One region of the Streptomyces sp. NPDC058092 genome, then DNA from elsewhere that is predicted to be linked to it. Evidence: riboswitches for the same ligand, from Rfam matches in the RefSeq annotation. Region 1 holds a riboswitch; each other region holds the start of a gene.

Region 1 (7,429 bases):
AGATCGCCGCCGACCCCCGGCTGGCCGCCGTCCACGTCGTGATCCTCACCAATTACGGCCTCGACGAGTACGTCTTCGACGCGCTGCGCGCCGGAGCCGCCGGGTTCCTCCTGAAGGACACCGAACCGGCCGAACTCCTCCGTGCGATCCGCGTAGCGGCCGGCGGTGACGCGCTGCTCTCGCCCGCGATCACCCGTCGGCTGATCGGCGAATTCGTCGCGCGACCACCCGACCGGACCACCGCCCCCGGTTTCGAGAACCTCACCCGCCGGGAACGCGAAGTCAGCGCACTGGCCGCCCGTGGTCTCACCAACGAGGAGATTGCCGCACACATGGTGATCAGCCCGTTCACCGCGAAGACCCACGTCAGCCGCGCCATGACCAAGCTGGGCGCCCGGGACCGGGCGCAGCTCGTCGTCTTCGCGTACGAATCGGGCCTGGTCGCACCCCGCGAACCCCGCCGCTGACCCCCGCATCGCGGCAGCCCGCCCCCGAGCCACGGCCGCGGACATTCGCACCCGAGCGCCGTAGGCGGGAGCATGGAACCGAACGGAGTGGATGGGTGGTGACCAGTATGGCGTCCGCAGGCCCGCAGTCGGCGCCCGGAGCCGAACCGTCGCAGCCCAGCAACCCTCAGCACTCCTTCGACGCGGCGAACGACGCGACCGCGGTGGTCGCCGGGACCGGAACGGTCATCGGCTGGACGCACAGCGCACAGGATCTGCTCGGCTACCGCGCCGCGGAGGTGGTCGGGCGCCCCGCCGGCGTCCTCCTCGCCATGCCCGGGGACCCGGTACGGGTGGCAGGCATCGCCGAGCGGTGCCGCGTGGGCGTGGGGTGGAGCGGTGTCGCCGCCGTGCGGCGGCGCGACGGGCAGCGGATCGAAGTGGATCTGCGGGTCTCGGCCGCGTTCCACCTGGACGGCCGGGAGTGCTTCCTGGTCTCCGGGCGTGAACGGAGGCCGGAGTGGACCGTCGGGCAGTCCGTGGTCGACGCCTTCCTGACCAGCTCACCGATCGGCGTGGCGGTGCTGAACCCGCAGCTGCGCTACGTCTGGCTGAACGACACCCTGGAACGCATCGGCGGCGTCCCGCGGGAACAGCGGGTGGGCCGCGGACTGAGTGAAGTGCTCCCGGGAATGGCGGCCGACGCCATAGAGACCCTGATGCGGCGGGTGCTGGACACCGGGGTCCCCGTCATCGACTACGAGTACCGGGGCTGGAGCTGGGCCGATCCGCACCGGGAGCGCGCCTACTCCACCTCGTTCTTCCCCCTGACCGAAGGCGACGGCACCGTCACCGGCATCTGCTACATGGTCCTGGACGTCACCGACCGGTGGAAGGCCCAGCAGCGCCTGGCCCTGGTCAACGACGCCGGAGCCAGCATCGGCTCCACCCTGGACGTCCTGCGCACGGCTCAGGAACTGGCCGACTTCGCGGTGCCGCGGTTCGCCGACTTCGTCGTCGTCGATCTGCTGGAACCGGTCGCCAGCCCGGAGGAGCCCGGCCCGTGGCCCCTGGGCACAGGGCCTGCCGGTACGGGGCCTGCCGGTACGGGGCCTGCCGGCGGGGGAGCCGCCCGCCCGGGTGCGGGTGGCGCGTCGGCCCGGCCGATGCTGCGCCGCGCGGGAATGAGCTCGGTGCGGGAGGGCTGCCCGGAGGCGGTCCACCGGGTCGGGGACACGGTGGACTCCGTTCCCCCGTCCCACGACGTCCGGTTCCTCAGGGAGGGTGAACCCCTCCTGATCCCGGTCCTCGACTCCGTCAGGCGGCTGTGGGATGTCGAACAGCCCGCCAGGGCGGCGACCATCCGCGAGTTCGGTTTCCACTCCCTCATCGCCGTACCCATGCGGGCCCGGGACACGGTGCTCGGCCTGACCACTTTCGTGCGATCGGTGAACCTGGCCCCTTTCGAACCCGACGACGTCCTGCCGGCCCGCGAAGTGGTGGCGCGGGCGGCGGTGTGCGTGGACAACGCCCGCCGCTACACCCGCGAGCACGCCGCGGCGCTGACCCTCCAGCGCAGTCTGCTTCCGCACACGCTGCCCGGAGGGATGGCCCTGGACGTGGCATCCTCGTACCTCCCGGCGGACGCCAAGGACGGTGTCGGGGGCGACTGGTTCGATGTGATCCCGCTGTCCGGCGCCCGGGTCGCCCTGGTCGTCGGCGATGTCGTCGGCCACGGCATCAGCGCCGCCGCGACCATGGGCAGGCTCCGCACCGCCGTGCACACCCTCGCCGACATGGACCTTCCCCCCGACGAACTGCTGGCCCACCTCGACGACCTCGTGCTCCGGCTGAGCGACGAGGAACCCGACGGCGGGGCGAGCGGCACGACCGTGCTCGGCGCCACCTGTCTGTACGCGGTCTACGACCCGGTCACCCAGCTCTGCACGATGGCCCGCGCCGGCCACCCGCCCCCCGTCGTCGTCTTCCCGGACGGGCGCGTCAGCTTCCCCGAACTGCCCGCGGGGCCCCCGCTCGGCCTGGGCGGGATGCCCTTCGAGACGGCGGAGGTCATGCTGCCGGAAGGCAGCCTGATCGGCCTCTACACCAACGGCCTCATCGAAGGCAGGGACCGGGACGTCGATATCGGCATGTCCCACCTCGGCGCCGCCCTGTCGCAGTGCGGACTCTCCCTCGACGCACTGTGCGCGACGGTCGTCGATCAGCTGCTCCCCGTACCGCAGCCCGACGACGTCGCCCTGCTGCTCGCCCGTACGCACGAGCTGAGCGCCGACCACGTCGTCTCCTGGGAGGTGCCCTCCGACCCGGCCGCCGTCGCGGGCGTCCGGGCCCGCACGGCGCGCGTGCTGAGGACCTGGGGCCTGGAGGAACTGGAGATGACGACCGAGCTGATCGTCAGCGAACTGGTCACCAACGCGGTGCGCTACGCCACCGGCCCGATCAGGCTGCGGCTGCTGCGCCAGTCCGTCCTGATCTGCGAGGTCTCCGACACCAGCAGCACCTCTCCCCGGCTGCGGCACGCCAGGACGACCGACGAGGGCGGTCGCGGCCTCTTCCTCGTCGCCCAGCTGACCCGCCGCTGGGGTACCCGCTACACGCCCGAAGGCAAGATCATCTGGACCGAGCAGGAAATCCCGGCGACGGCAACGTGACGACCCTCCCGATGGACCGTCCACAGCACCGGCATCACAGCAACGCCGCTGTCTTCGACTCCGTGCGTCACCCGGTGCATCACCCGCTCACGGAATTCGGCGCTCGCGCCCGGGGGCCCGCTCACGGCACCCGGGCGGTCCACTCCTCGGTGCCGAACTTCGTACGCACGAGCTCCTCGGCCCGGGCCATCTCCTCGTCCGTCACCTTGCCCTGCGCGAGGCCGTACCGGGTGCGGAAGGATTCGATCATCCGCTCTATGACGGCCTCGCGCGCCAGTCCGGTCTGGCGGCGCAACGGGTCGACGCGCTTCTTCGCGCTCTTGGTGCCCTTGTCGGAGAGCTTCTCCTTGCCGATGCGGAGCACCTCCAGCATCTTGTCGGCGTCGATGTCGTACGACATGGTCACGTGGTGCAGAACGGCACCCTCCCCGCCGACCACGCGCTTCTGAGCCGCTCCCGCGATCTTCCCTGCGTCCGTGGCGATGTCGTTGAGCGGCTGGTACCAGGCCTTGATGCCCATGTCGCCGAGGGCGCCGAGCACCCAGTCGTCGAGATAGGCGTAGCTGTCGGCGAACGAGAGGCCCGAGACGAGCGAGTCCGGGACGGAGAGCGAGTACGTGATGGTGTTGCCGGGCTCCACGAACATGGCCCCACCACCGGATACGCGGCGGACGACCGTGATGCCGTGGCGCTCCGCACCTGCCGGGTCGACCTCGTTGCGCAACGACTGGAAACTGCCGATGATCACGGCGGGCGAGGCCCACTCCCACACCCGGAGCGTCGGCGGACGCCGGCCCGCGGCGACCTCGGCGGTGATGACCTCGTCGAGGGCCATGTGGAGCGCGGGGGACTGCGGGGCCTCGTGGATGAGCTGCCAGTCGTAGTCGCTCCACTCGGTGGCCTGGGCGAGGGCCCGGCGCACGGCGACGGCGACGCCCTCGGAGCTGAGGCCGAGCATCACGGTCGAGGCGGGGAGAGCCGCGTCGATCCGGGCGGCGAGACCGGCGGTGCCGGTATGGGCCGGGGCACCTTCCAGCGCCGCGTCGATCGCGAGAATCGCCTCGTCGGGCTCCAGGAAGAAGTCCCCGGCCACCCGTACGTTGCGCAACGCCCCGCCCTCGACGTCCAGATCGACGACGACGAGCTTGCCGCCCGGGACCTTGTACTCACCGTGCACAGCCATGCCTCCAGATCCACCGGATTCCTCTACGAATCGGCACCGATCACGCACAACGTCCCTGCCGCGCGATCTAATCCGCCGTCACAACGGGGCCGTGCGTTACGAACTCCGGCATGCGGAGGAAGGGGAGTTCACTCTGTGCGCCGAGGGCGTGGAGGGGCGCTCGGCGCGGGAGTTGCTCGACGACGGCGCTTCTCAGCTGATGCTGCTCGTCCGGAGAGAGCGCCGCAGGCAGCTCGTCGTCGGCCGCTTCGGCCGGGACCGCGCAGCGAGCGAGGACGGCCGCGCCCTCCGTCCACTGTGCCACCGGTCGGACCCGGCGTACTTGTGGGTGTCACTCACGGGAATCTAGAGTGTGCGCGTCGTGGTGTTCGGGAAGACCGGTGACAGACTCCAGGGAGTCTCAGGCCGGAGCGGCCCTCGCCACTGTGATCGGGGAGTATCCGTCCCACTGACGCCACTGGCCGCAGAGCGCGGCTGGGAAGGCCGGGGCGGGTACGAGCGCGAGCGAACCCGTCAGCCAGGAGACCGGCCACGGCATCTCACGAAGTTATCCACGAGGTGCTGGAGCGTGACCGTATGACCCTGCCCGAGTCTGCCGTGTTCAAGTGGCGGCGCGAGGACACCATCCGCACCGCGGGGCTGCTCGCGGTGATAGCGGCCCTGCACGTGGTGGCGTTCGGCGTGTTGTTCCTGCTGGTCGTGCCGGGGCATTACGAGGTCGGATCCAAGGCGTTCGGCATCGGGCTCGGGATCACCGCCTACACCCTCGGCATGCGGCACGCCTTCGACGCCGACCACATCGCCGCCATCGACAACACGACCCGCAAACTGATGGCCGACGGCAAGCGGCCCGTTTCGGTCGGCTTCTGGTTCGCGCTCGGACACTCCAGCGTGGTCATCGCCATGGCAGCGCTGGTAGCCGGGGGAGCGCGCCTCGCGGGGGTGCTGATCAACGAGAATTCGGGCACGCACCAGGTGCTGGGCGTGGTCGGCACGACCGTCTCCGGGTCCTTCCTCTACCTGATCGCCGCTTTGAACCTCGTCGCGCTCGTCGGCATCCTGCGGGTGTTCAGGGCGATGCGGGCCGGCCGCTTCGACGAGGCCGAGCTGGAGCAGCACCTGGACTCGCGGGGGTTCATGAACCGGATCCTCGGCCGGTTCACCCGGTCCATCACCAGGCCCGGCCAGATGTATCCGCTCGGCTTCCTCTTCGGTCTCGGCTTCGACACCGCCACGGAGGTCACCCTGATGGTCATGGCGGGCAGCGGTGCCGCGGCCGGTCTGCCCTGGTACGCGATCCTGTGCCTGCCGCTGCTGTTCGCCGCCGGGATGAGCCTGTTCGACACGCTCGACGGGACGTTCATGAACTTCGCCTACCAGTGGGCCTTCTCCAACCCCGTACGCAAGGTCTTCTACAACCTTGCCATCACGGGCCTGTCGATCGCGGTCGCCTTCTTCATCGGCACGATCGAGCTGGTCACCGTCCTGCACGACAAGCTCGATCTCCGGGACTCGGTCACCGGCTGGATCTCCGGCCTCGACCTGGGCAACGTCGGCTACATCATCGTCGGGCTCTTCGTGCTGGTGTGGGCGGTGGCGTTGGCGTACTGGAGGATCGCGAAGGTCGAGGAACGCTGGACGGCCCGCGCCGCCGACAGCGGCTGACGCCCTTGCGCCGGGGGCGAGTTGGACGTGAGCCGGATCGGCAGGACGGTCCGGGGCCGTGCGGTGAGTGAGTGCACACCACGCGGCCCCGGACCGTCGGGACGCTGTTTCGAGGGGGGTGGGTCAGCCCTTGCGGGTCCTGACCTCTTCGGTGAGCTGGGGCACGACCTGGAAGAGGTCGCCGACGACGCCGTAGTCGACGAGGTCGAAGATCGGGGCCTCGGCGTCCTTGTTGATCGCGACGATCGTCTTGGACGTCTGCATGCCCGCGCGGTGCTGGATCGCCCCGGAGATACCGGACGCGATGTACAGCTGTGGCGAGACGGACTTGCCGGTCTGGCCGACCTGGCTGGAGTGCGGGTACCAGCCCGCGTCCACGGCCGCCCGCGACGCACCGACCGCCGCACCGAGCGAGTCCGCCAGCGCCTCGATGACCGCGAAGTTCTCGGCGCCGTTGACACCCCGGCCACCCGAGACGACGATCGCGGCCTCGGTCAGCTCCGGGCGCCCCGTCGACTCACGCGGGGTGCGGGAGACGACCTTGGTGCCGGTGGCCTTCTCGGAGAACGACACCACCAGCGCCTCGACCGCACCCGCGGCCGGAGCGGCCTCCACCGGCGCCGAGTTCGGCTTGACCGTGATCACCGGGGTGCCCTTGGAGACCCGGGACCTGGTGGTGAACGACGCGGCGAACGCGGACTGCGTGGCGACCGGGCCCTGCTCACCGGCCTCCAGATCCACCGCGTCCGTGATGATCCCCGAACCGATACGGACCGCGAGACGGGCCGCGATCTCCTTGCCCTCCGCGGACGACGGGACCAGCACCGCGACCGGCGACACCGCCTCGTACGCCGCCTGCAGCGCATCGACCTTCGGCACCACCAGGTACTCGGCGAACTCCGGCGCATCAGCCGTCAGGACCCTCACCGCACCATGCTCGGCCAGCACACCGGCCGTGCCCGCGGCACCCGCACCCAGCGCGAGCGCGACCGGCTCACCGACACGCCGCGCCAGCGTCAGCAGCTCCAGCGTGGGCTTGCGGACGGCACCGTCCACGTGATCGACAAAGACGAGAACTTCAGCCATGGGACTTCAATCTCCTGCGAGTTGCGAAGAAAAACGAGAACGGAAACGGAAACGGGACCCGGACCGGGACCGGGGCCGGGGCCGGGGTCAGATGAACTTCTGGCCCGCCAGGAACTCGGCCAGCTGCTTGCCGCCCTCGCCCTCGTCCTTGACGATCGTGCCCGCCGTACGGGCCGGACGCGCCGCCGCCGAATCGACCGCGGTCCAGGCACCCGCCAGACCGACCTCGTCCGCCTCGATCTCCAGGTCCTCCAGATCCCAGGACTCCACCGGCTTCTTCTTCGCCGCCATGATCCCCTTGAACGACGGGTACCGCGCCTCACCCGACTGGTCCGTCACCGACACCACCGCCGGCAGAGAAGCCTCCAGCTGCTCGG
Region 2 (7,429 bases), on a different contig from region 1:
GGGGCGAGCCGGTGGAGTGGGTGCGCTCGGTCTACCGCGGCGACCGGTACAAGTTCGTGGCCCGCCTGAAGCGGCCGACGGACTGAACCCGCCACGGCGACCGGCTGCTTCCGGCCACCGCACCCCGTACGCACAGCCGCATCGGCCCCCGTGGAATCCGTCACTCCACGGGGGCCGTTCGCACGCCTTGATCCGGACCAACTCTCGTACGTTTGGCAACATTCCGAACATTCGCGCCCGCTCACGAGACTGTTGCCGGACCGCAATGCGGACAGGGGGTGACGGTGACCAGAAGCCTCCCCTAGATTTCCTGCGCATTACACCAGGTGATCAGCGAGGGGACGGAGTCGCCGCATGCCAGCAGACCCAGAAGGAAAACCACCGACCGTCACACCGGTGCGGGTGGTCATCGCCCTTTGTCTCATCGCGCCGTTCGTGGCGATGCTCTGGGTGAGTTCGTACGCGAAGGTGGACCCCACCTTCATCGGCATTCCGTTCTTCTACTGGTACCAGATGCTCTGGGTGCTGATCTCCACCGCGCTCACGATGATCGCGTACAAGCTGTGGCAGCGTGACCAGCGCGCCCGCAAGGGGGGTGCGTCGGCATGAAGGACGGCGTGAACGGCGTCGCACTCGGCGTCTTCATCTTCTTCTTCCTGGCCGTCACGGTCATGGGCTTCCTGGCCGCACGCTGGCGGAAGGCCGAGAACGACGCCAGCCTCGACGAATGGGGCCTGGGCGGACGGTCGTTCGGCACCTGGGTCACCTGGTTCCTGCTCGGCGGCGACCTGTACACCGCGTACACCTTCGTCGCCGTGCCCGCGGCGATCTACGCGGCGGGCGCAGCCGGCTTCTTCGCCGTGCCGTACACGATCCTCGTGTACCCGCTGATCTTCACCTTCCTGCCGCGGCTCTGGTCGGTCTCGCACAAGCACGGCTACGTGACCACCTCGGACTTCGTCCGCGGACGCTTCGGCTCGAAGGGGCTCTCGCTGGCGGTCGCCGTCACGGGCATCCTCGCCACGATGCCGTACATCGCGCTCCAACTCGTCGGCATCCAGGCGGTGCTGGACGTGATGGGCGTCGGCGGTGGCGAGAACACCCACTGGTTCATCAAGGACCTGCCGCTGCTGATCGCGTTCGCGGTGCTCGCCGCGTACACCTACTCGTCCGGTCTGCGGGCGCCCGCGCTGATCGCCTTCGTCAAGGACGGGCTGATCTATCTGGTCATCACGGTGGCGATCATCTACATCCCGATCAAGCTCGGCGGCTTCGACGACATCTTCGCCAAGGCCGGCGAGGCGTTCTCGCAGACCAATCCGGCGACCGGCAAGCCGCGCGGCGCGCTCGCACCGGGCGAGGCGGGTCAATGGGGTTACGCCACCCTGGCATTGGGCTCGGCGCTGGCGCTGTTCATGTATCCGCACTCGATCACGGCGACGCTCTCCAGCCGCAGCCGCAATGTGATCCGGCGCAACACCACGATCCTGCCGCTGTACTCGCTGATGCTGGGCCTGCTGGCGCTGCTCGGCTTCATGGCGATCGCCGCCGGGATCAAGGTCGACAACGGGCAGTTGGCCATCCCGCAGCTGTTCGAGAACATGTTCCCGGACTGGTTCGCGGGCGTCGCGTTCGCCGCCATCGGCATCGGCGCGCTGGTGCCCGCCGCGATCATGTCGATCGCCGCGGCGAACCTCTTCACCCGCAACATCTACAAGGACTTCCTGAAGCCCGACGCGACCCCGGAGCAGGAGACCAAGGTCTCCAAGCTGGTGTCGCTGCTGGTGAAGGTCGGCGCGCTCGCCTTCGTCCTCACCATGGACAAGACGGTCGCGATCAACTTCCAGCTGCTCGGCGGGATCTGGATCCTCCAGACGATGCCGGCCCTGGTCGGCGGCCTGTTCACCCGCTGGTTCCACCGCTGGGCGCTGCTCGCGGGCTGGGCGGTCGGCATGGTGTACGGGACGGTGGCCGCGTACGGCGTCGCCAGCCCGACCCAGGCGCACTTCGGCGGGTCGTCCAAGGAGATCCCGGGCATCGGCGAGATCGGCTACATCGGTCTCACGGCGTTCGTGCTGAACGTGGTGGTGACGGTGGTGCTCACCTTCGTCCTGAACGCCGTGAAGGCGCCCGTCGGGGTCGACGAGACCTCGCCGGCCGACTACACGGCCGACGCGGGCGACCGGGGCGTCCAGGTGGAGCTCCCACCGGCCACAGCAGGGGCACGCGGCGGCCACTGACGGCCGCTCCCACAGCCGTACGACGGCCCGTCGAGCCCCCTTCAGCGGGGCGCGGCGGGCCGCCCCTGCCCTCAGCGGCGGGCCGTACGCGCGTCCCGAATTCCGTTGCGCGACACAACATGTGGGGGCTGTCTCATCGGGCGGCCCCCACATGTATGCTCATGCTCGCTGTCGCCGCAGGGGAATCCGGTGCGAATCCGGAACTGTCCCGCAACGGTGTGTTCGGTGCGCTTTTGCGCACCCCCGAGTAAGTCCGAGGACCTGCCGACAGCGCATCCGGCTCGACCGAACCGGATGCCAGACGTCCGGGCCTCGCGGTTGGGCCGGTGGACGCCGTACGGAGTGCTGCCCAGACCCGGGCCCGCCTCTGTCCGGCCGCCCCGTTCCCCGCCGGCCCCGAGCCGAGCGAGGGAGAGCACCACGTGACCATCGCGCCAGCCGATCCGGCTTCAGCCGCCGTGTCCGAAGCGGCCGAGTCCGAGGCAACCGCACACGACGGACCGGGAACCGCACTGCTGCGGACCCTGACCGACCTCACCGTCGATCTGCCCGACACCGACCCCGGTCGCGTCGCCGCCGCCGCGCTGCGCGGCCGCAGCGCCCGGGCGGACGAGGCCGAGCTGCGCGCGCTGGCCACCGAGGCCGCCGCGGGGCTGATCTCCGAGGACCCCGCCTACTCCCGGCTCGCCGCCCGGCTCCTGACCCTCGCCATCGCCGACGAGGCCGCCGGCCAGGGCGCCGTCTCCTTCTCCGCCTCGGTCGCCGTCGGGCACCGCGAGGGCCTGATCGCGGACCGCACCGCCGAGTTCGTCGCGCTGCACGCGGCCGCCCTCGACTCGCTGGTGGAGCGTTCGCTGGCCGACGGCGCCGACGACCGCTTCGGCTACTTCGGGCTGCGGACCCTGCACAGCCGCTATCTGCTCCGCCACCCGCACACCCGCCAGGTCATCGAGACACCCCAGCACTTCATGCTGCGAGTCGCGTCCGGGCTCGCCGAGAACGACTCGGAGCGTGCCCTGGACGAAGTCGCGGCGCTGTACGGGCTGATGAGCCGGCTCGACTATCTGCCGTCCTCGCCGACCCTGTTCAACTCCGGCACCCGGCACCCGCAGATGTCCTCCTGCTATCTGCTGGACTCCCCGCTCGACGAGCTCGACTCGATCTACGACCGCTACCACCAGGTGGCACGGCTCTCGAAGCACGCGGGCGGCATCGGTCTCTCGTACTCCCGCATCCGCGCCCGCGGTTCGCTGATCCGTGGCACCAACGGGCACTCCAACGGCATCGTGCCATTCCTGAAGACGCTCGACGCCTCGGTCGCCGCGGTGAACCAGGGCGGCCGGCGCAAGGGCGCCGCCGCCGTCTACCTGGAGACCTGGCACGCGGACATCGAGGAGTTCCTGGAGCTGCGCGACAACACGGGCGAGGACCAGCGGCGTACGCACAACCTCAACCTGGCGCACTGGATCCCGGACGAGTTCATGCGCCGGGTCGACGCGGACGGCGACTGGTCGCTGTTCTCGCCCGCCGACGTCCCCGAGCTGGTCGACCTGTGGGGCGACGCGTTCGACGCCGCGTACCGGGCCGCCGAGGCCAAGGGGCTGGCCCGCAAGTCGATGCCGGCCCGTGAGCTGTACGGCCGGATGATGCGGACCCTGGCGCAGACCGGCCAGGGCTGGATGACGTTCAAGGACGCCTCCAACCGCACCGCGAACCAGACCGCCGAGCCGGGCCGCGTCGTCCACTCGTCGAATCTGTGCACCGAGATCCTCGAAGTCACCGACGACGGCGAGACGGCCGTCTGCAACCTGGGTTCGGTCAACCTCGGTGCGTTCGTCGCCGACGGCTCCATCGACTGGGAGCGGCTGGACGCCACCGTCCGTACCGCCGTGACCTTCCTCGACCGGGTCGTCGACATCAACTTCTACCCGACCGAGCAGGCCGGCCGCTCCAACGCGAAGTGGCGCCCGGTCGGCCTCGGGGCCATGGGCCTGCAGGACGTCTTCTTCCGGCTGCGGCTGCCGTTCGACTCCCCCGAGGCCCGCGCGCTCTCCACACAGATCTCCGAGCGGATCATGCTCGCGGCGTACGAGGCGTCCTGCGAGCTCGCCGAGCGGTCGGGTCCGCTGCCGGCCTGGGCCGAGACGCGGGCCGCGCGCGGTGTGCTGCACCCCGACCACTACGACACCGAGCTGAACTGGCCGGAGCGCTGGGACGCGCTGCGCGCCCGGATCGCGAAGACCGGGATGCGCAACTCGCTGCTGCTCGCCATCGCGCCGACGGCGACGATCGCCTCGATCGCGGGTGTGTACGAGTGCATCGAGCCGCAGGTCTCCAACCTCTTCAAGCGCGAGACGCTCAGCGGTGAGTTCCTCCAGGTCAACGCGTATCTGGTGGAGGAGCTGAAGCAGCTCGGCGTGTGGGACGCGCGGACCCGTGAGGCGCTGCGCGAGGCGAGCGGCTCCGTGCAGGGCTTCGCCTGGATCCCGGCTGACGTGCGGGCGCTGTACCGCACGGCGTGGGAGATCCCGCAGCGCGGACTGATCGACATGGCGGCGGCCCGTACCCCGTTCCTCGACCAGAGCCAGTCGCTGAACCTCTTCATGGAGACGCCGACGATCGGCAAGCTCTCCTCCATGTACGCGTACGCCTGGAAGCAGGGGCTGAAGACGACGTACTACCTGCGCTCACGCCCGGCGACCCGGATCGCCCGTGCGGCCTCCGGCCGGGCCGCGGCCACCGTCCCCATTCCCGTACAGCAGGCCTCGGCGCCCGACGCCGACGCGATCGCCTGCTCTCTCGAAAACCCCGAGTCCTGCGAGGCCTGTCAGTAATGAGCTCCACCAACTCCGAGAAGACCGCGCGCGACAAGAACCTGCTCGACCCGGGCTTCGAACTGACCCTGCGGCCCATGCGCTACCCGGACTTCTACGAGCGCTACCGCGACGCGATCAAGAACACCTGGACGGTGGAGGAGGTCGATCTGCACTCCGACGTCGCCGACCTCGCCAAGCTGTCCCCCGGCGAACAGCACATGATCGGCCGGCTCGTCGCGTTCTTCGCGACGGGTGACTCGATCGTCTCCAACAACCTCGTGCTGACGCTGTACAAGCACATCAACTCCCCCGAGGCGCGGCTGTATCTCTCGCGGCAGCTCTTCGAGGAGGCCGTGCACGTCCAGTTCTATCTGACGCTGCTGGACACCTATCTGCCCGATCCGGACGACCGTTCCGCCGCGTTCGACGCGGTCGAGGAGATTCCGTCCATCCGTGAGAAGGCGCAGTTCTGCTTCAAGTGGATGGATTCGGTCGAGAAGATCGAGCGTCTTGAGACGAAGGCCGAACGCCGTCGCTTCCTGCTGAACCTGATCTGCTTCGCGGCGTGCATCGAGGGGCTGTTCTTCTACGGCGCGTTCGCGTACGTCTACTGGTTCCGCTCGCGGGGTCTGCTGCACGGTCTCGCCACGGGGACGAACTGGGTCTTCCGGGACGAAACTTGCCACATGAGCTTCGCATTCGAGGTGGTCGACACGGTCCGCAAGGAGGAGCCTGACCTCTTCGACGAGGAGCTGGAGAAGGACATCTCCGCGATGCTCGAGGAAGCGGTCGCAGCTGAGCTCCAGTTCGGCCGCGACCTCTGCGGTGACGGCCTGCCTGGAATGAATACCGACTCCATGCGGCAGTACTTGGAGTGCGTGGCCGACGATCGCCTCCGTAGGCTCGGTCTCGCTCCGGTCTATGGATCGTCGAACCCCTTCTCGTTCATGGAGTTGCAGGGTGTCCAGGAGCTGACGAACTTCTTTGAGCGCCGTCCGTCGGCGTACCAGGTGGCCGTCGAGGGCAAGGTCGACTTCGACGAGGACTTCTGATCGCACCATCTGGTCGGCTGTCCTTCGCAATATCTCGGAGGACAGCCCGCCGGGATCAGCCGTCGCCCCGGAGTACCACTTCGATGAACGCGGGATCGAAGGGTGCGTTCCGGGGGCGCCCCTTGGGCAGAGGATGGACCACTATCTCCTTGACGACTGCAGAGACAGCACCGTTCCTAGCCAGTGTGCATGAGTGGGTCCTGGACCCACCGCTGTGTACTGGGCGCATCCCGAACGGTGTTGGATGCACTCGGTCCCCGCTTTCTCTTCCCGCTCGGCAGCACGTCTCCAGGGGCGTGGTCCGTTGCAGGTGGGCGGATTCCGTCACGCCCCCGGGTGCCCGGTGGGGCCTGGGCGGTCCGATGCCCCGCACGATCTTCCCCAAGCTCTCAACTCCGTTCGAGCAGGGGATACCCCATTGGTCGTGTGGGGGCGGTGCCGTCCTTCCCCAAGCTCTCAACTACGTTCGAGCAGGGGATACCCCATCCCGGACCGGGTGTCCGAGAGCGTGTCGTCCGATCGCGATGCCGGCGGCATCATGACGGGACATTCTGCGGTGCGGGGTGGCCAGCGGTTTCTGCCAGTGCTGGGCACCCCACATCGAGGTGTAGGCCGGGTCGACCGCGACCACACTCAGGCCCTGTTCGGCGGCCATGGAGACGAGCCGGGCCTTGAGTTTGCCGGTCGGGATGCCGGAGATCAGCTGCCGGAACCGTTTCCTGCGGCCGTGCTTCTCGCGGGTCTTCTCGGTGGTGAGGTCGAGGTCTTCGATGGCGATCGCGGTGACACCGGCCTGCTTGGCCCAGTTGATGAGGCGGGTCAGGGCGTGGCGGATCTGGGCGTCGCGGTGAGCGGTGGTGCCGGACAGGTCGTAGGGGAAGCGGTGCGGGTCGCCGACGGGGTTGCCGTGTGGGTCGAGGTGGTAGGCGGCGAAGTGGTAGGCGTTGGTGTCGACGCCGACCATGCCCCGGGCGCGGGCCGTCTCCAGCGGGATGGTCTGGACGACGGGGCGTTGCCAGGACGCGGTGAGGTACCAGCGGCCACGGTCCACGTCGAGGTGGATGCGGTAGGCGACGGCCCGGTTCGCTTCGATGCGGTCGGCCCACTCCTGGCCCCGGTGCGCGAACGCCACGGTCGAGATGAGGGTGTACCGGCCGTGCCGGGTGTTGGCCAGGTGCGCGAGCGGGGCAGGCAGCTTGATGCTGACCTCGCCGTCCGGGGTGACGCGGATCGTTTCGTTCCCGAACCGTTTCCCGGACTCGCCGTCGGCGGCGATGAACCAGCGCTCCGCTTCCCAGCGTTCTCGCCACTGCTCTTCGGT
Region 3 (7,429 bases), on a different contig from region 1:
GCGTGCACTGCGTGGGTGTGCACGACGGCGGCCGCGTCGCTGTTCCGGTAGACCGCGAGGTGGAGCGGGAGTTCGCTGGTCGGGGCCAGTTCGCCTAGGACCCGGTTGCCTGTCAGATCGACGCCGACGACGTCCTCGGGGCCGAGCCGGTCGTACGGCACTCCGCTCGGGGTGACCAGGACCGTCCCGCCGACCCGGGCCGACACGTTGCCCGAGGTCCCGACGACGAGGCCGTCCGCCGCCGTCCTGCGGGCGGTGGCGACAACACCCTCCCAGGCCCGTTCGATCGCGTCCCGCTGCTGATCGCTCATGCGGAGATCCTGTCAGCTACGGAGGCCCGGGTCAGCCCGGAAGGCGAACAGACATGCGGTCGACCGAAGTCGTCACCATCACAAATCGGAAACGTTCGTAAATAGGGGCAATGAGGGGCCGAAACAGGCCTCGCAGGGCCCTGCGCCCGACTCGCGCCGCGCGCGCGGGACAAGCGGGGTACGAAAAGAGCGACCCGACTCCGTTTGCAGTCACCGTGACGCCCTGTTCAGTTCATCTTCTGTTCACTCAGATTGCCTACGGTCCACGTGCCAATGACGTCGAACGATTGCCTGGGTAAATGGAACACATCACGCTGCTCCTCGCGATTGTGATCGTGACAGCTCTAGTGTTCGATTTCACGAACGGTTTCCATGACACCGCCAACGCGATGGCGACGACCATCTCGACCGGCGCACTCAGACCGAAGACAGCGGTGGCCATGTCCGCCGTTCTCAACCTCGTCGGCGCGTTCCTGTCCGTGGAGGTCGCCAAGACGATCTCCGGCGGGATCGTCAACGAGAGCGGGCTGCGAACAGAAGTCATCTTCGCGGCACTCGTCGGCGCCATCCTGTGGAATCTGCTGACCTGGCTGGTCGGGCTGCCGTCCAGCTCCTCGCACGCCCTGTTCGGCGGCCTGATCGGCGCGGCGGTGATGTCGGCGGGCTGGTCGTCGGTCAACGGCGGCACCGTCGTCACCAAGGTGCTGCTCCCCGCGGTCGCCGCCCCGGTCGTCGCCGGTCTGGCCGCGCTGCTGGCCACCAGGCTGACGTACCGGATCGGCGGGAAGATCCGTAACGACGCCCAGGAGAAGGCCACCGCCAAGGGCTACCGCGCCGGTCAGATCGCCTCGGCCGGACTCGTCTCCCTCGCCCACGGCACCAACGACGCGCAGAAGACCATGGGCATCATCACCCTGGCGCTGGTCACCGGTGGCGTCCTGCACCCCGGCTCCAACCCGCCGGTCTGGGTGATCGTCTCCGCCGGTCTGGCCATCGCGCTCGGCACCTATCTGGGCGGCTGGCGCATCATCCGCACCATGGGCAGCGGCCTCACCGACCTCAAGCCGCCGCAGGGCTTCGCCGCCCAGACCAGTGCGGCCACGGTCATCCTGGCCTCCTCGCACCTCGGCTTCTCCCTCTCCACCACCCAGTCCTGCTCCGGCGCCGTGATGGGCGCGGGCCTCGGCCGCCAGGGCGGCGTGGTCCGCTGGTCCACCGCCACCCGGATGTTCGTCGCCTGGGGTCTGACCCTGCCGGCCGCGGGTCTGGTCGGCGCGGGCGCGGAATTCCTCACCAAGCAGGGCACCTGGGGGGTCGTGGTCGTCGCGGCGCTGCTGGTCGCGGGCTCCGGGGCGATCTGGATGCTGTCGCGCCGCAAGCCGGTCGGCCACGGCGATGTCGCACCGGCGGACGGCGTCGCCGAGCCCGCGGGCGTCGTCACCACGGCCATCGCCGCCGTCAGCCCGCCGCTCACCGCGGCCCAGGCAGCGGCACAGGACCTCAAGACCACCATTCCGGCCCCGGCCGGAGCCACCCCGGACCCGGCGCGACCCGCCACCGTCTAGGCCGACCGTCCAGGCCGGTCCGCCCGGGCCCGCCGTCCGGGCCCATCGTCCAGGCCCGCCGTCTTAAGGATTCAGCATGAAAATCGACTGGGCAGCCCTCGGCACCGTCTTCGGCGTCTCCCTCGTCGCCACCGTCGCGCTGGTCGGCCTCTTCACCCTGGGCATCGTCGGCCTCTCCAAGCAGCCCGAACCGGCCACGCAGGGCGGCTCCGGCGGCTCACTGCTGCTGGCCCGCACCGGCGCGTACGTCTGCTTCGCGCTGTGCGCGGCGGCGGTCGCGTACGGGATCTATCTGATCGTCGCCTGAGCCCCGCCCCGCGCACTCCCTCTTCGGGCCGGACACACGACGTGTGTCCGGCCCGAAGTGCTGCGCCGGGCCCGGTGTGGGCCTCAGCACACTGCGCCGTCGCAGGTCAACGGCAAGTTGACGGGCGTTCGCGGAGCGTGGTGGACTGCCGGAGCCAATTACGGCGACAGCAGAGGAAGCCGGTGCGAATCCGGCGCGGTCCCGCCACTGTCACCGGGGAGCAGTCCCCCACACCGGAAGTCACGGCACGCGCGAGCGGGCTGGAAGGCCGGGGGAACTGCGGATCCGGGAGCCAGGAGACTCTCGTCGCCGGTCACGTCGAACCAGGGCGCGGACCCTGAGTGAGGACATATCGCCATGCCTGGCTGCCGTGCGTCCGTTGCTGTGGCGCTCTCGTCGAGAGCCGCCTGTACGAACCTCCTTCGAGGCGTGACGGCCGGTTGAGCCGTGCGTGCCGACCGCATCTTCGCGTACGGCGCCACAGCCGGTCTGATCGGCGATCTGCTGCTCGGTGACCCCCGCAGGGGGCATCCGGTCGCCGCCTTCGGGCGGGCCGCGGCGGGCGTCGAGCGCCGGCTGTGGCGCGACCACCGCGGGTGGGGCGCGCTGCACACCCTTGTCTGCGCCGGAGGCGCCGCGGGTGGTGCCGCGCTGATCACCCGTGCCGTACGTGGCCACCCCGCCGTCTCCGTCGCGTTGACCGCGGCCGCCACCTGGTCCGTCGTCGGCGGTACCTCCCTGGGGCGTGAGGCCCGGACCATCGGCGACGCCCTGGCCGCCGGTGACATCGACCGCGCCCGCGAGCGGCTGCCGCATCTGTGCGGGCGCGATCCGCACTCCCTCGACGGGCCGCAGATCGCCCGCGCCGTGGTGGAGTCCGTGGCCGAGAACACCTCGGACGCCGTGGTCGGCGCCCTGGTGTGGGGTGCGCTGGCCGGTGTCCCCGGGCTCGTCGGCTTCCGGGCCGCGAACACGCTCGACGCCATGGTCGGCCACAAGTCGCCCCGCCACCGGCGCTACGGCTGGGCCTCGGCCCGCCTCGACGACCTCGCGGGCTGGCCCGGTGCCCGGCTCACCGCCCTGCTCGCCGTGGCCTCCGGGGGGCGGCCACGTGGAGCGGTACGGGCGTGGCGGGCCGACGCGGCCAAGCACCCGAGCCCCAACGCGGGCCCGGTGGAAGCCTCGTTCGCGGGTGCGCTCGGCGTACGGCTCGGCGGGACGCTCGCGTACGGCGGCCGCGTCGAGCACCGTCCCGTCCTCAACGGGGAGACGGGCCGGGCGGTGGAGACCCAGGACATCGAACGCGCGGTACGGCTGTCGCGCCGGGTGAGCGCGCTGGCCCTCGGCGTGTGCGTGGCGGGCCGGCTGGGCGTGGCCCTCGCCGCCCGGCGGATCGCGGAACGCCCGAAGGCAGGACGTTCGATCGCAGGACATTCGATGGCAGGACGTTCGATCGCAGGACGGAGACGGACATGAGCGGCGGACTGCTGGTCGCCGGAACCACCTCGGACGCGGGCAAGAGCGTCGTCACCGCGGGCATCTGCCGCTGGCTCGTACGCCGAGGCGTGAAGGTGGCGCCCTTCAAGGCGCAGAACATGTCGCTGAACTCGTTCGTCACCCGCGAGGGTGCCGAGATCGGCCGCGCCCAGGCCATGCAGGCCCAGGCCGCCCGGGTCGAGCCGACCGCGCTGATGAACCCGGTCCTGCTCAAGCCCGGCGGCGACCGCTCCAGCCAGGTCGTCCTGATGGGCAGACCGGTGGGCGAGATGAGCGCGCGCGGCTACCACGGGGGCCGGCAGGAAGCGCTTCTCTCCACGGTCGTGGACTGTCTGGAGCAGCTTCGGGGCACGTATGACGCAGTGATCTGCGAGGGGGCGGGCAGTCCGGCCGAGATCAATCTACGGCGCACGGACATCGTGAACATGGGCATCGCACGGGCGGCGCGCTTCCCGGTGGTGGTCGTCGGTGACATCGACCGCGGCGGCGTCTTCGCCTCGTTCTTCGGTACGACGGCGCTGCTCGACGCCGAGGACCAGTCGCTGATCGCCGGCTACCTCGTCAACAAGTTCCGCGGCGACGTCTCGCTGCTGGAGCCCGGCCTGGAGATGCTGCGCGACATCACCGGGCGGCAGACGTACGGGGTGCTGCCCTTCACCCACGGCCTGGGCATCGACGAAGAGGACGGTCTGAGGGTCTCGCTGCGCGGAGCCGTACGCGAATCGGTCGTCGCGCCGCCGCTCGGCGACGACGTGCTGCGCGTCGCAGTGTGCGCCGTACCCCTGATGTCGAACTTCACCGATGTGGACGCACTGGCCGCCGAACCGGGCGTCGTCGTCCGGTTCGTGGACCGCGCCGAGGAGCTGGCCGACGCCGACCTCGTCATCGTGCCGGGCACCCGCGGCACCGTGAACGCGCTGGCCTGGCTGCGCGAGCGCGGCCTCGCCGACGCCCTGGTGCGGCGTGCCGCCGAGGACCGGCCGGTCCTCGGCATCTGCGGCGGCTTCCAGATCCTCGGTGAACACATCGAGGACGACGTCGAGTCGAGGGCCGGGCACATCGACGGCCTCGGCCTGCTGCCCGTACGCATCCGCTTCAACCGCGAGAAGACCCTCGCCCGCCCCGTCGGCGAGGCGCTCGGCGCATCTGTCGAGGGGTACGAGATCCACCACGGCGTCGCCGATGTACGCGGCGGCGAACCGTTCCTGGACGGCTGCCGGGTCGGCGCCGTGTGGGGCACCCACTGGCACGGCTCGCTGGAGAGCGACGAATTCCGCCGCCGCTACCTGGCCGAGGTCGCGCGGGCCGCCGGCCGGCGCTTCGTCCCCGCCCCCGACACCTGCTTCGCCGAACTGCGCGAGGAACAACTCGACCGCCTCGGCGACCTCATCGAAGAACACGCGGACACCGACGCGCTGCTGCGGCTCATCGAGTCGGGCGCACCGTCCGGACTTCCCTTCATCGCCCCCGGAGCACCTGGAGCACGCGCATGAACGCCTCTACGAGCACCGTGCTGTTGTTGTCGACCGCCGACACGGACCTCCTCGCCGCCCGCGGCTCCGGCGCGCCGTACCGGATCGGCAACCCCACCCGCATCGACGCCCGCGAGGAACTTCCCGCACTGATCGAGGGCTCCTCCGTCGCCGTCGTCCGTCTCCTCGGCGGCAAGCGCGCCTGGGAGGACGGGCTGGCCGTCCTCAAGGCGTCCGGCATCCCGACCGTGCTGCTGGGCGGCGAGGCCGTGCCGGACGCGGAGCTGATGGCCGAGTCGTCCGTACCGGCCGGTGTGGTCGCGGAGGCGCTGCGCTACCTCGTGGAGGGCGGCCCCGGAAACCTCGTGGAGCTGGCCCGCTTCCTGTCCGACACCGTTCTGCTGACCGGTCACGGCTTCGCCGAGCCGCAGCAGATGCCCGAGTGGGGCCTGCACGGCGGACGCGCGTTCGTCGAGGGCCGCCCGACCGTCGGGGTGCTCTTCTACCGGGCGCACCAGCTGTCCGGGAACACCTCGTTCGTGGACGTCCTGTGCGACGCGGTCGAGGCGCGCGGCGCCAACGCCCTGCCCGTGTACTGCGGTTCGCTGCGCGGCGCGGACGCCGGTCTCTACGAGCTGCTCGGCAGGGCGGACGCCCTGGTCGCCACGGTCCTCGCGGCGGGCGGCACCCGCGCGTCGGACGCCTCCGCCGGGGGCGACGACGAGGCCTGGGACATCGGCGCGCTCGCCGATCTCAACGTCCCCGTGCTGCAGGGCCTGTGCCTGACCTCCTCGCGCGCCGCGTGGGACGCCTCCGACGCCGCGCTCTCCCCCATGGATGCCGCGATGCAGGTCGCGATCCCCGAATTCGACGGCCGTCTGATCACCGTCCCGTTCTCCTTCAAGGAGCAGGGCCCGGACGACGTGCCCGTCTACCGCGCCGACCCCGAACGCGCCGCGCGCGTCGCCGGAATCGCGGTGCGCCACGCCGTCCTCAAGCACAAGTCGAACGCCGAGAAGAAGCTCGCCCTCGTCTTCACCGCCTACCCGACCAAGCACTCCCGCGTCGGCAACGCCGTCGGCCTGGACACGCCCGCGTCGGCGGTGCGGGTCCTGGACGCCCTGCGCGACGCCGGTTACAGGGTCGACGGGCACCCCGACAACGGCGACGAGCTGATCCACCGCCTCATCAACGCCGGTGGCCACGACGTCGAGTGGCTGACCGAGGAGCAGCTCGCGGCTGCCCCCGCACGCGTCCCGCTCGCCGACTACCGGGCCTGGTTCGACAAGCTGGAACCGGAGCTGCACGACTCGATGCTGGAGCACTGGGGCGAGCCGCCGGGCTCGCTGTACGTGGACGGGGACGACATCGTCCTCGCCTCGCTGCAGTTCGGGAATGTGGTGGTGCTGATCCAGCCGCCGCGCGGCTTCGGCGAGAACCCGATCGCGATCTACCACGACCCGGACATGCCGCCGTCGCATCACTACATGGCGACGTACCGCTGGCTGGAGAACTCCTTCGGTGCGGATGCCGTCGTCCACATGGGCAAGCACGGCACGATGGAGTGGCTGCCGGGCAAGGGCCTCGGCCTGTCCGCCGGGTGCGGCCCCGATGCCGTGCTCGGCGAACTGCCGCTGATCTACCCGTTCATCGTCAACGACCCGGGCGAGGGCACCCAGGCCAAGCGGCGTGGGCACGCCACCGTGGTGGACCATCTGGTGCCGCCGATGGCGCGTGCCGACACCTATGGCGACCTGGCCAAGCTGGAGCAGCTGCTCGACGAGTACGCGCTGGTCAGCGATCTCGACCCGACGAAGGCGCCGTCGGTGCGGGCGCAGATCTGGACGCTGGTGAAGGCCGCCGAGCTGCACCACGACCTCCATGTCGACGAGCAGCCCGGCGACGACGACTTCGACTCGTTCGTCATGCACATCGACGGCTACCTCTGCGAGATCAAGGACGTCCAGATCCGCGACGGCCTGCACATCCTGGGCGGCGGTCCCGTCGACGAGGCGCGGGTCAACCTGGTGCTGGCCGTGCTGCGCGCCTCCCAGGTGTGGGGCGGCACGGCGAACGCGCTGCCGGGGCTGCGGGCCTCGATCGCCGAGCACTTCGGGCTCAGCGAGAAGGAGTTGCTGGCCGAGCCGGGCGCCGCGGTGAAGGTGCCGGCCGAGCTGACCGAACTGGTCGACGGACCGGCGCGCACCGGTGCGGACGCGATCGATCTGCTGGAGCAGCTGTGCCGCCGGCTCGCGGAGGGCATGGAGGAGCGCGGCT

The links. A riboswitch is a leader RNA that binds a small molecule or an ion and turns the genes downstream of it on or off. The one in region 1 is predicted to bind cobalamin.
Region 2: it holds a riboswitch for cobalamin, as region 1 does, so the genes downstream of both, ACFVV1_RS02335 (ribonucleoside-diphosphate reductase subunit alpha) here and ACFVV1_RS23750 (HoxN/HupN/NixA family nickel/cobalt transporter) in region 1, are expected to answer to the same signal.
Region 3: it holds a riboswitch for cobalamin, as region 1 does, so the genes downstream of both, ACFVV1_RS16885 (cobalamin biosynthesis protein) here and ACFVV1_RS23750 (HoxN/HupN/NixA family nickel/cobalt transporter) in region 1, are expected to answer to the same signal.

What each region holds. Positions count from the first base shown of each region.
Region 1 covers NZ_JBHVSY010000014.1:169,591-177,019, forward strand. Annotated here, with positions in the region: gene ACFVV1_RS23730 (response regulator) at 1-467, shown strand, start outside; gene ACFVV1_RS23735 (SpoIIE family protein phosphatase) at 575-3,118, shown strand; gene ACFVV1_RS23740 (biotin/lipoate A/B protein ligase family protein) at 3,240-4,295, opposite strand; gene ACFVV1_RS23745 (hypothetical protein) at 4,393-4,650, shown strand; cobalamin riboswitch at 4,647-4,850, shown strand; gene ACFVV1_RS23750 (HoxN/HupN/NixA family nickel/cobalt transporter) at 4,878-5,966, shown strand; gene ACFVV1_RS23755 (electron transfer flavoprotein subunit alpha/FixB family protein) at 6,090-7,052, opposite strand; gene ACFVV1_RS23760 (electron transfer flavoprotein subunit beta/FixA family protein) at 7,140-7,429, opposite strand, start outside.
Region 2 covers NZ_JBHVSY010000001.1:489,408-496,836, reverse strand. Annotated here, with positions in the region: gene ACFVV1_RS02350 (GntR family transcriptional regulator) at 1-86, shown strand, start outside; gene ACFVV1_RS02345 (DUF3311 domain-containing protein) at 355-609, shown strand; gene mctP (monocarboxylate uptake permease MctP) at 606-2,240, shown strand; cobalamin riboswitch at 2,389-2,524, shown strand; gene ACFVV1_RS02335 (ribonucleoside-diphosphate reductase subunit alpha) at 2,663-5,074, shown strand; gene ACFVV1_RS02330 (ribonucleotide-diphosphate reductase subunit beta) at 5,074-6,108, shown strand; partial or broken gene ACFVV1_RS02325 (IS200/IS605 family accessory protein TnpB-related protein) at 6,285-7,429, opposite strand, start outside.
Region 3 covers NZ_JBHVSY010000009.1:48,100-55,528, forward strand. Annotated here, with positions in the region: gene ACFVV1_RS16870 (class II aldolase/adducin family protein) at 1-311, opposite strand, end outside; gene ACFVV1_RS16875 (anion permease) at 611-1,876, shown strand; gene ACFVV1_RS16880 (hypothetical protein) at 1,953-2,183, shown strand; cobalamin riboswitch at 2,355-2,486, shown strand; gene ACFVV1_RS16885 (cobalamin biosynthesis protein) at 2,631-3,659, shown strand; gene ACFVV1_RS16890 (cobyric acid synthase) at 3,656-5,173, shown strand; gene cobN (cobaltochelatase subunit CobN) at 5,170-7,429, shown strand, end outside.